2 linked regions of the Phragmitibacter flavus genome follow. Each later gene encodes a partner of the first gene's protein in a complex. Links are inferred from orthologs where the notes say so. Each region holds a gene or a part of one and is shown in the gene's direction. Other genes may lie near its edges.

Evidence for each region. The genes of interacting proteins can lie anywhere in the genome.
Region 2: the proteins of tig (region 1) and rpsG are in contact, whole or in part, in a crystal structure (PDB 3GTY), measured with the Thermotoga maritima proteins. The link is inferred for Phragmitibacter flavus from one-to-one orthologs. Residues at the interface, in WP_004081061.1 of Thermotoga maritima: Glu122, Val124, Val129, Leu130, Tyr133, Glu188, Gly259, Ile262, Tyr263, Glu266, Ser270, Glu273, Gln274, Glu277, Arg308, Gln311, Ile312, Ser315, Tyr316, Glu325, Arg329, Arg336, Leu363, Phe366, Trp367, Arg373, Leu377, Arg381, Leu384, Glu387; in WP_004081843.1 of Thermotoga maritima: Lys34, Lys52, Lys55, Glu59, Arg62, Gln63, Glu66, Asn67, Lys69, Val71, Arg95, Ala109, Lys110, Lys111, Gly112, Arg113, Pro114, Glu117, Glu121, Ile124, Ala125, Tyr127, Asn128, Asn129, Thr130, Gly131, Lys135, Asp139, Arg142, Met143.

Annotation. Positions count from the first base shown.
Region 1 is NZ_VAUV01000001.1:297,853-304,041, forward strand. Bases 1,689-4,650 are described here. They hold tig (trigger factor), read left to right. Parts: upstream 1,689-2,480; coding sequence 2,481-3,821; downstream 3,822-4,650. Other genes in these bases: FEM03_RS01300 (sigma-70 family RNA polymerase sigma factor), read right to left, coding at 1,689-2,112; FEM03_RS01310 (hypothetical protein), read right to left, coding at 4,045-4,224; FEM03_RS01315 (L,D-transpeptidase), read right to left, coding at 4,327-4,650. Also shown: FEM03_RS01285 (hypothetical protein), read left to right, coding at 1-139; FEM03_RS01290 (hypothetical protein), read right to left, coding at 239-841; FEM03_RS01295 (anti-sigma factor family protein), read right to left, coding at 882-1,517; more of FEM03_RS01300, read right to left, coding at 1,504-1,688; more of FEM03_RS01315, read right to left, coding at 4,651-4,857; FEM03_RS01320 (VOC family protein), read right to left, coding at 4,947-5,348; FEM03_RS01325 (FAD-dependent oxidoreductase), read left to right, coding at 5,474-6,189. UniProt on the Bacillus subtilis protein: Involved in protein export. Acts as a chaperone by maintaining the newly synthesized protein in an open conformation. Functions as a peptidyl-prolyl cis-trans isomerase.
Region 2 is NZ_VAUV01000015.1:8,127-12,480, forward strand. What follows is about bases 1,614-4,354. They hold rpsG (30S ribosomal protein S7), read left to right. Parts: upstream 1,614-2,617; coding sequence 2,618-3,091; downstream 3,092-4,354. Other genes in these bases: FEM03_RS18610 (sulfatase), read right to left, coding at 1,614-1,688; rpsL (30S ribosomal protein S12), read left to right, coding at 2,163-2,570; fusA (elongation factor G), read left to right, coding at 3,155-4,354. Outside these bases: FEM03_RS18605 (NAD(P)/FAD-dependent oxidoreductase), read left to right, coding at 1-171; more of FEM03_RS18610, read right to left, coding at 243-1,613.

The DNA of each region.
Region 1 (6,189 bases):
CACCATTGGACGGGTCATCCACAGCTCGCGCAGCGTTGGGTTCACTGGCTGGATCGGTGGCGTGGCGGTGTTCAACCGAGCCTTGAGCGGGGACGAATTGAAGGCGCTTCCTGCCGTGGCTTCAAAACCTAAACAGTGATTTGGAGTGCGGTGCTCGGCACCGTTTTGGTTGGGGAGGCCATGTTGCTTGTAGCGTCCGGCGAGCCAAAGCGCCGAGAATCGGCGCACTCCTCAACGACTACTTGCCCTTCTTGGCGTCGTCTTTCTGAAGTTCGAGCACAAAAATCAACTGCCCGACGCCCCATTTGGGTCCGCTGATAAAGAGGGGACTGTCGGGACGGAGGACAGTGTCGGTCTTGACCAGCACCTGCTGTCCGCGCCAGAACTGAATGTGGAGATTCAACCCATTGTTTTCAGTTGCTCCCTTGGAGTCCAGTTTCAGGAAGACTTCACGAGAAGGAACCACCCAAGACTCGTATTCGCGGAACACTACCTGGGTATGCTGACCAATCACTTCGAACCTTTCAAAAGGAAACGCCTTGGCCAGCCGTTTGCTCAAACCCGGAAATTCCGGGGGATCGACTGGTGCCGGTTTGTCCGGGTTGGCGGCACTGGCGTAGACCAATGCGCCCCAGACGCTTCCGTCTTTAGCCGCTTCCACACCAGGGGTGGGCGCAGGACTGGGTGACGGGTTGGATGCCGGGGCGGGGGTGGAGGCTGAGGCTGAGGAAGCAGGTGGATCTACCGTCTGTGCGTTCACGCGCACATCGACGCTCATGGTCGCGCCAGCAACGAGGACACTGATCGTTAATGACGCAAAAAATAACTGGGGATGTGGCATGAACATGAAGTGGAGGATCAATCGGCAAACAGGTCACGCATCAACGGCTGGCGAAGATGGGTTGATCGCGTCCGTTTTTGGACATGACCAGCAGCACCGAACCTTTTTCGTCGAACAACGTCGTGGCCGTGCGGTCAACGCCCATCTCACTGTGATGGACGTTGATTCCGGCGATGTCGTAGTCCGCAGGGATGCTTTCCAAACCTTCCAGCATCAACACGGTGGCATCGGCGGCATCGCTGCGATAGGCGCTGGCCTGGATGCTCGGGTTGGGGGCGTAGAAGCTAAGGATCTGCGTGGTCGGGCGGTCCTGACGCGCAACAAACAAGGCGATGGTGATGGCGGAAGCCAGTCCGGCAAGCGCCCAGGGCGAGCGCAACCAGCTGAACCAACCGGCGGCAGTGACACTGGTCGCGGCCGGAACGTGAGCGCGTTCTTCAGCACGCTGCAAGTCGGCGATGCGTTCCTGGATTTGCGTATTGAAGAAGTCGGCGTGCGGAACTTCGCGTTCCATGCTGACGTGATCTCGCAGGGCGGCGCTGATCTTGCGCATGGTGTCAGCCTCCTCGCGCAGGGCGGGGTCGGCAGCCATCATGGCCTCAAAGCGGGTGGTTTCCTGCTCACTGAGCTCACCGTCGAGCCAGCGGGCTAGCAATTGATCATCAGGCGTTTTCATAGGTGTCCTTTAACAGTTCTTGGAGTTTTTTTCGGGCGTAAAAGAGGCGGCTCATCACCGTGCCCACGGTGGATTGCATGATTTCGGCGATTTCTTCGTAGCTGTTGCCTTCCACCTCGCGGAGGAGGATGGCGGTGCGGTGGTCGGGAGAAAGTTGGGCGATGGCTTGGTGGATACGTTTGCCAATCTCCTGATTTTTCATGGCTTCATCAGGTGCCGGATCAGACTTTGGCACCGCCTCGGCCCCCACCGCGATGGCCGCGTTGATTTCGTCATTGAACTCGCCATCGCCCTGGATTTTGCGTTTGCGCATCCAGTCGTAGGCGACGTTGTGCGTGATGCGGTAAATCCAGGTGTAAAAGGCCGAGTCGCCCTTGAAGGAGCCAAGCGCCCGCCACGCCTTGATGAAGGCGTTCTGGGCGAGATCCCAGGCGTCTTGTTCGTTGTGGACGAGATGGTAGCACATACCGTAAACCTTTCCGCGATAGCGGGTGACCAGCAGATCAAACGCTTTCGCATTGCCCTGCTGGGCCTGCCGGACCAGGTCAGCATCCGACAGCTCAACATCGGGTGGGCTGCTTGCAGAAGATGACATGATGGTAGGCGAAGAGTAGGACGAGGGTTGGGCCATGGTTATTCAAACAGAAATTTACAAAGTAACAAGTCCGACGGTGGATGTTGGGAAGTTCACTGCCGTGACGGTGAAAGTGGCCCGGAGGACATCCGCGCATGGACTCGAGTCTGTCTGGATGAGCACCGCTCAATTCGAGCGACAGTGTAATTTCGAACAACGTGCATGCGAACCATTCTGAAACACGGGTCCACATTCTTAATTTGCCATCGGCAGCATTCTGTTTAACGTATTTACCCCCTGCGCCTATTGCCTTGCCTGAAAGCGCGGCGGATTCCCGTTCCGTTCCCCTGTCATTCGCATTCTGTTTTTTCTCCATTCCGACCGTTTCTATGAACATCACGCTCGAAACCCAGCCCAATTGCCGCGCCGTCATCCACGTTGAGATTCCCTCCAGCGATGTGCAACGCGAACGCGATTCCGTCACCACCAACTACGTGCGCTACGCCAAGCTGCCAGGCTTCCGCCCAGGCAAGGCTCCGAAAGCCGTGGTCGCGAAGAAATATCAGCCACAGATCCGCGAAGAGTTGGAGCAGGCTCTTGTCCGTCTCGGCTATCAGGAAGCGGCCAAGCGCAATGATGTGGATATCTTGAACGTGTTGAACGTCAAAGACCAGTCGCTGCATCAGGATGAGTCGTTCACCTTCTCCCTTGAAGTCAGCACGGTTCCAAAATTCGAACTGCCGGAATACAAAGGCATCGCGGTGAAACTTCCTCGCGTGGAAGTCGGCGATGACGATGTGGAGCACGAATTGCTTCACCTTCGCGAGCGTTACCAGACTTTTAAAGATGTCGAGCGCCCAGCCGCCATCGGTGACTTCGCGGTGGTCACCGCCGAAGGCACCGTCGACGGACAACTGGTTGCCGACGCGTTCCCTGAGGCACCAGCATTCCTCAAGAAGATGGACGGCAACTGGCTGGAACTCACCGAAGAGGAGAGCTTCCTCCCTGGCTTTTTCGCCGCGTTGGTCGGCATCAGCAAGGACGAGGAGCGCAGCGTGACCATCGAGGTGCCTGAAGATTTCCCGTTCGAAGCCGCCCGTGGCAAGAGCCTGGTTTTCAATGTCAAATGCAGCGGCGTGAAGGAGAAGGAACTGCCTCCCTTGGACGAAGATTTTGCCAAGAAGGTGAACCCGGAGTGGGACCTTGAGCGGCTGCGCACCGAAGTAAAAGCCGCCGTGACGCAACGGCGTGAGCGCTCCCGCGAAGAAGCCAAAACCAATCAGGTCTTGGAGTTTTTGACCGAACGTCTTGAGTTTGAACTTCCTCAGGAAGCCGTGAACCGCGAGGCCCAACGCCGCACCAACGAAATCGCCAGCAACGCGCTTCGTCAGGGCATGGACCAGCAGGCGATCATGGAAGCCCAGGAGCAGATCGTCAGCGCAGCGACCCAGCAGGCTCGCCAAAACGTCAAGGTGGACTTCATCCTTAGCGAGATCGCCAAACGCGAAAACATCTCGGTCACCGAAGAGCAACTCCGCCGCGCATTGGCCCAGATCGCCATGCAGGAACGCATTGCTCCGAAAAAGCTTCTCAACGACGCCCGCAAAAATGGGCTTATCGAACGCCTTCGTGCGGATTTGTTGATCCAGAACTCGATCCAATTCTTGAAAGAGCAAGCCGCCATCGAAGAAGTTGAACCGGAAAAAGAAGACTGCGGGCACAAGCATTAATCACCAGGCGTGAATCGCCAGGCGATAGAAATTAATTGAATGAAAATGGCGGCCACTAGACTGGCCGCCATTTTTTGTCGCGCTGGGGCATCCTGCAAGACATCGACAACCGTTTTCACCAATCAGGTTGAAAACCCATTCGTGGCGTCTCCGACTTTTCTTACTGCAAATGCCGTCTGAGACACCAACCCCGGACTCAGAATTCGGGTTCGGTCGCGAAGGATCAATGCGTGCGCTTGCGCAGCATCGGAACCACCAGCGTGCCGACGGTGATAGCGCCCCGCGCGAGCTTGCCAAGCGGTCCGGGGATGCGGGTGGAAAGCCGGGTGAGGAGAGTAAAAGCACCAGCGCTCAAAGCGAATTTGGCACCTTGGCGGAGAAGATCACGGGTGGCGGGTTTCATGGCAGAGAAAAGAATTTGGAAGGCGCTTCAATGCACCGTCCATCTCTCATTAAAACGTGCCGATCCTAAAATTAGGATGTCGCCATTTTCACTCGCTTTGATTCAAGGTGGCAACAGGTGCGGCGGAGGCAGCGGACCAGGAAGGATGTCCACCCGCGCGCCAGTGCCGACCTGATCATACAACCAGGCGATCTGCCGTGACCCCATGCGCACGCAGCCATAACTCGCTGCCGAGCCAAGCCGGGATTCTTCGGCCGTTCCATGGATGTAAATGTAGCGGTCGTAGGCCCGGGCATTCTGTGGCTCCAACCCTTTCAGCCAGAGAATACGCGTGACAATCGGATCACGCCCGGGGGCATTGACCGGAACAATTTCGCCCGTCGGTTTGCGATCTTTCAAGCGCATGCCCAGCGGAAGTCCGTCGCCCACTTTCTTGGCAATCTTCATGCGTCCCAGCGGGGTGTAATTGCTGCCGGGATAGTCTCCGAGACCAAATTTGGAAGTGCTTATCGGAAACGTGGCAATCGGCCGGCCTTCTTCAAGCAGGGCCATGCGTTGTTCCGCCACGCTGACCACCAGCCGATGTTTGGTGTCCGCGCAACTTGAGAGCAGCATCAGGATGAGTGAACTCATCAGCAAAGGACGAACAAGACAAAACAGCGGCGACATGGCGCTGATCATGCCACAAAACAGACGGAGTTCAAAAGAAGAAGGTCATCGGGTCATTCCATCCCGGGCGGCTTGCGGGTCTCCTGTCCGACAAAAATCAGGCAGTCATTTGGATCGTTGATGTGGAACTCGGTCATGCCATAGTCGCGCTCTGACAGTTCGGTGATCTTATACTGGCCCCGGTAAGCTTGAACGTGCTGCCAGAGAGGCCCGATGTCGTCGACTTCGATGTAGATCTCCGTGTGGCCACGCACGGCTTTCATCACGGATTCGTCATCCGCCTTCATGAAGTGAACGGTGGCGCCATCTTTTTCGATGATGGAATATTGGGCGGATCGCATGCAAACCGTGAAGCCCAATACCGAGGCGTAAAAGTCCAGCGTTTCATCCATGTCCGCCACCGCCAGCATGGGGCTGATGACCTTTACTTTGGAGTTCTTTCCGGAGTTGCTCATGGAGTGGTCGTTCGAATTCTTCGAGAACATGTTTCGCGATAGATTGCCTTGAATGCACGCTTTATGTTCCGATGAGGACAACGATTTTCTCTTTCCTGCTTATTCCGTTCCTGGCTTCAGCAGAAATGATCGAAGCCGACCTGTTGATCGTTGGAGGTGATGAATCGGGATGTGCTGCAGCCGTGCAGGCGGCCCGTCTTGGGGTGAAGAACATCGTGGTCGTCAATGACATCGACTGGCTCGGCGGACAGTTCTGCACGCAGGGCATCGGACCGATCGACGAATGGACCATGGTCGAAGGCAAACGCACCGAATTTCCGGCCAGTGGACCATTCCTCGAAATCCTCGAACGCATCCACGCGCACAACCGCAAGACCTATGGACTTGCCCGACCCGGCAACAGTTGGTGCGGCAGCAACACCATCGAACCCCGGGCCGCCGCGCAGATTTTTGAAGACTGGTTGGCTCCTTATGCATCGCAAATCCGGGTGATCAAAGGCTGGGAGCCTGTGAAGGTTCGTGTGGAGAACGGAACAGTGCAGGGTGTAAATTTTCGCCGGGTGGATGGAGGCTCTGATGACAGTCTCACCATTACCGCGAAACTTACCGTGGATTCCAGCGACTGGGGCGATGTCATCCGACTCAGCGGAGCGGGTTACATGGCGGGACCCGACCTCAAATCGCGCTTCAACGAGCCCAGCGCTCCCGATGTCCTTGAACCCGGTGGTCATCAGGAAATGAATCCCATTTCCTGGTGTCCGCTGCTGCGTGAGGCAGGCAAGGACAGCACCATTCCAAAACCGCTGCGTTATGATGAACGATCTTTCGCCGATTGGAAAAA
Region 2 (4,354 bases), on another replicon or contig:
GCGCGCAGCGACATGTGGCAGATTCTGGGATTGCTGAGGCAGTGGGCGGTGCTGGAACTGAAGGAGGGTTGGAAGAGTTGGGGCCGCGAGCCGGAGGTGGCCAGGTCTGCTGGAGCAGCCAGGGAGAAATCGGAGTTGAAACCCGAGCCGGTTTCGGTGCCGGTCGGTTGAGAAAGTAGAAGGCTCGTCCCGAGCCTTGCATGATATTGAAAGGCCCGGGACGGACCTTCTACGTTGCTCTTCTATTTTAAAGGAAGCAGCTTGAGATCGGAGGGAGCTGGGATGGCAAGGCGTTTTTCGAGCAGGGAGCGGTGGTTGGCGATGGTTTTGGCTTGGGCGGGCTCATTGGCGAGATTGCGGGTTTCGCCAGGATCGTTTTGCATGTCGTAGAGTTCGGTGGCAACCACGGATTGATCTTTCGTGCGTCGCCATTCGACATAACGCCAGCTTTCGGTGCGGACGGCATGACCAAGCAGAGGTCCGGTGTCTTTGGTGTGCCTGGGGTAAACCTGGAAGGCGGCGTCTTTGATGGAGGTGTCGGGCTTGTCGAGCACGGTGACGAAACTGTCGCCGCGGAGATGAGTGGGTTTCGGTAGGTTGGCGAGATCGCAAAGAGTGGGATAGATGTCGACGAATTCGGTGAGCGCAGCGGATTTTTGTCCGCCTGATTTGCCGGGGGCGGCCATGATCAGGGGTGAACGGGTCGCTTGTTCATAATTGGTATGTTTGCACCAGATGCCGTGATCCCCGAGATGCCAGCCGTGGTCGCCCCAGAGGACGATGATGGTATTTTCGCTCAATCCGAGAGCATCGAGTTCATCCAAAATACGGCCGACCTGCGCGTCCATGTAGCTGGTGGCAGCATAATAACCGTGAATGAGTTTGCGCTGAAGGTCGGCGGGAAGGGGGCCGGACTTCGGAATGCCGACATAGTTGCGCAGTTCCCCACCTGACTGGGGCGCAAAAGGCGGGGCACCATCGGGCGGTGAATCTCGATCCGCCAGAGGGAGTTTTGATGGATCGTGCATGTCCCAGTATATCTGCGGGGCATTGAAGGGGAGGTGGGGTTTGAGGAATCCGACGGCCAGAAAGAATGGCTCGTTGGACGACTTGAAGGAACGAAGTCGATCAATGGCTTTGGCGGCGATTTTGCCATCGGCATAAGCGTTGTCGGGAACGTCAGCGGCTTCAAAGGCGGGTCCATCTTTGGGGCCGCGACCCATTTGGGATTTTGGTTTAGGGGGCTGGGGCTTTTTTTTGACTGTATTTTCAGGAAGCACGTAAGCACCGCCTCGGGGTTGAAAGTGGGGAACACTCCAAGTTTGGGCATCGTCGATATTGCCGTGTCCGACGTGATAGATTTTGCCCAGTCCGTGGGACTTCCATCCGTTGTTCTTGAAATGTTGTGGGAGCGTGACGACGTCGGGAGTGCGCAGGCGGAAGTGCGTGGGGAGGTCGTAGATTTGCAGCACTTCCGGGCGCAGACCGGTCATCACGGAGTTGCGGGACGGGGAACAAACCGCCTGCATGCAGTAAGCGCGGGTGAAAACGGTGCCTCGCGCGGCGAGGCGGTCGATATGAGGAGTCTTCGCCAAGGCATCCCCGTAACATCCGAGCAGTGGCTTGAGGTCGTCCACTGCGACAAAAAGGACATTGGGCTTCAACTTCGTGGTTTCAGCCGCGGCCATTGGCTGTGTCCAAAGAGCGAAAAAGCAGAGGGCAAAGAAGGCGAGAATGAAACAATTCATAAGGACCGATCGAGAAACGCGGAGGTTGGCAGGATCTCTCAACAAAGGTCATTGGCCCTCGAGGAATGTCAGGCACATGCTGGGAGTGCCTAGGGAGAGTGGGAATCCAGGGCGCCCGCTATCGCTGGCGAAGGCGCATCGACTTTTTAAAAGTCAGTCGGACAAAATACTAAACCCTTCTTAAATGCTGATCTTGGATGTGAAAAAGTTAAAAAACAAGTTGCGCATCTCGACAGAAAAGGTAATCTCCACGCCCCACGATTCACCCTGCTTGCAGATTGAAACGTGGTTCTCAGCCCGCTAAAACGGGCTTTCTATCGGCAGCGGCACCGGATAAATGCGCGTTCACCCAAGGGTGGCGTGTCTCTCCGTCTCGCGAACCGATGCGAAACGTGAATCTTTGACATCCCACTCATGCCCACCATCAACCAACTCGTGCGTTTTGGCCGCAAAGACAAAGCGGTTAAATCAAAGTCACCAGCGCTTGCCAACTGTCCACAACGTCGTGGCGTTTGTCTGCAAGTGATGACCCGCACGCCGAAGAAACCCAACTCAGCGTTGCGTAAAGTGGCCAAGGTCAGATTGACCAACGGGCATGAAGTCATCGCTTATATCGGCGGTGAAGGTCACAACCTCCAGGAGCACTCCATCGTCCTCGTTCGCGGCGGCAGGGTGAAAGATTTGCCAGGTGTTCGCTACCACATTGTGCGCGGCACCCTTGACTGCCTTGGCGTTGATAAACGTCGTCGTGGACGCTCCAAATACGGTGCCAAACGTCCAAAGCCAGGTCAGGTCGCTGATACCGGCAAGAAGAAGAAATAAGTAAGTCCACTCTTCGCACCCTACTTCAACTTTCAATTCACTAGGTTATGTCCCGCAGAAAAAGAGTTTTCGAAAAGCCAACGGTCAAGGATTCGCGTTATGACAGCGAGATCGTTGGTCATTTGATCAACCGCATCATGCTCGGTGGCAAGAAGTCCTTGGCTGAACGCATCGTGTATGCTGCCATCGACTCCTTGAATGAAAAGAGCGACGCTGTTGATCCTCTTGAGTTGCTTAACCGCGCCATCGAAAACGCCAAACCTCGCGTTGAAGTGAAATCCCGCCGTGTTGGTGGTGCCACCTATCAGGTTCCTCTTGAAGTGGCTCCTGCCCGTTCCGAGTCGCTTGCCATGCGCTGGTTGGTGGGTTTTGCCCGCAAACGCAAAGGCACCCCGATGCATCGCGCTCTTGCCAACGAACTTCGTGACGCCGCTGGCAACCAGGGCAACGCCATCCGCAAGCGTGATGACGTTCACAAGATGGCTCAGGCCAACCGTGCATTTGCTCACTTCCGCTTCTAATCAACTCGCGTTGGTTTCCCTTTTCTCCTTTCCGACTTCGCTTTCCTCACTCCGCTTTTTTCCATGTCCGCCAATTTGAACTCTGCCAATCGTGAATATCCTCTTGAGCGCACGCGCAATATTGGGATTTGCGCGCACATCGATGCGGGCAAGACTACGCTCACAGAGCGTATCCTGTTTTATACCGGGATGATTCACCGCATTGGTGAAGTGCATGATGGCGCCGCCACCACCGACTGGATGGAGCAGGAAAAAGAGCGCGGGATCACCATCACCTCCGCTGCGGTGACCACCAAGTGGAAGCAGATCCCTGAGAAGGACATCTACAAAGGTTTCGAAGGTCAGGACATTCGCGTCAACATCATTGACACCCCTGGTCACGTGGACTTCACCGCTGAAGTTGAACGTTCCCTTCGTGTTCTTGACGGCGCCATCTTCGTGCTTTGCGGCGTTGCCGGTGTGCAGCCCCAGTCCGAGACCGTTTACCGCCAAGCTGAGAAGTATGGTGTGCCTCGTATCGCTTTCGTTAATAAGATGGACCGCACCGGTGCCGACTTTGCTCGCGTCGTTGACGATGTCCGCAAGAAGCTTGGCGCCAATGCCTGGCCTATCTTGATCCCGATCGGCGCTGAAGATAACCTCAAAGGTCAAATCGACGTCGTGAACCAAAAAGCGGTTATCTATCACGATAACGACAAGCTTGGTTCCACCTACTCCACTCGTGACCTTGAAGGTGACGAAATCACCACCGCCAAAGAAGCTTATGACGGTCTCGTCGAAGAGCTTTGCAACGTGGACGAAGAAATCGGCATGATGTTCCTCGAGGAAATGCCAATCAGCATCCAGGACGTCAAGGCCGCCCTGCGCCGCGCGGTTATTGGTTTGAAAATCGTCCCGATGGCAGGCGGTTCCGCCTTCAAGAACAAAGGTGTCCAGTATCTCGTTGACGCCGTGGTTGATTATCTTCCTGGTCCTCTCGACATTCCTGCTGCCCAAGGTCAGAGCGCTCTTGATGACAGCATCAAAATCGAAGCTCGTCCTGATGACAATGGTAAGTTCGTGAGCCTCGCGTTCAAACTTTGGAGTGATAAGTTCGTTGGTAAGTTGGTGTTCTTCCGCGTTTACTCCGGTTGCGTCAAAAAAGGCGACGTGGTTTACAATCCACGCACCCGCAAATCCGAGCGCGTTGGCCGATTGATTCAGATTCAAGCCAACCAGCACACCGACATCGATTGCTGTTACTCCGGTGACATCGCCGCCATG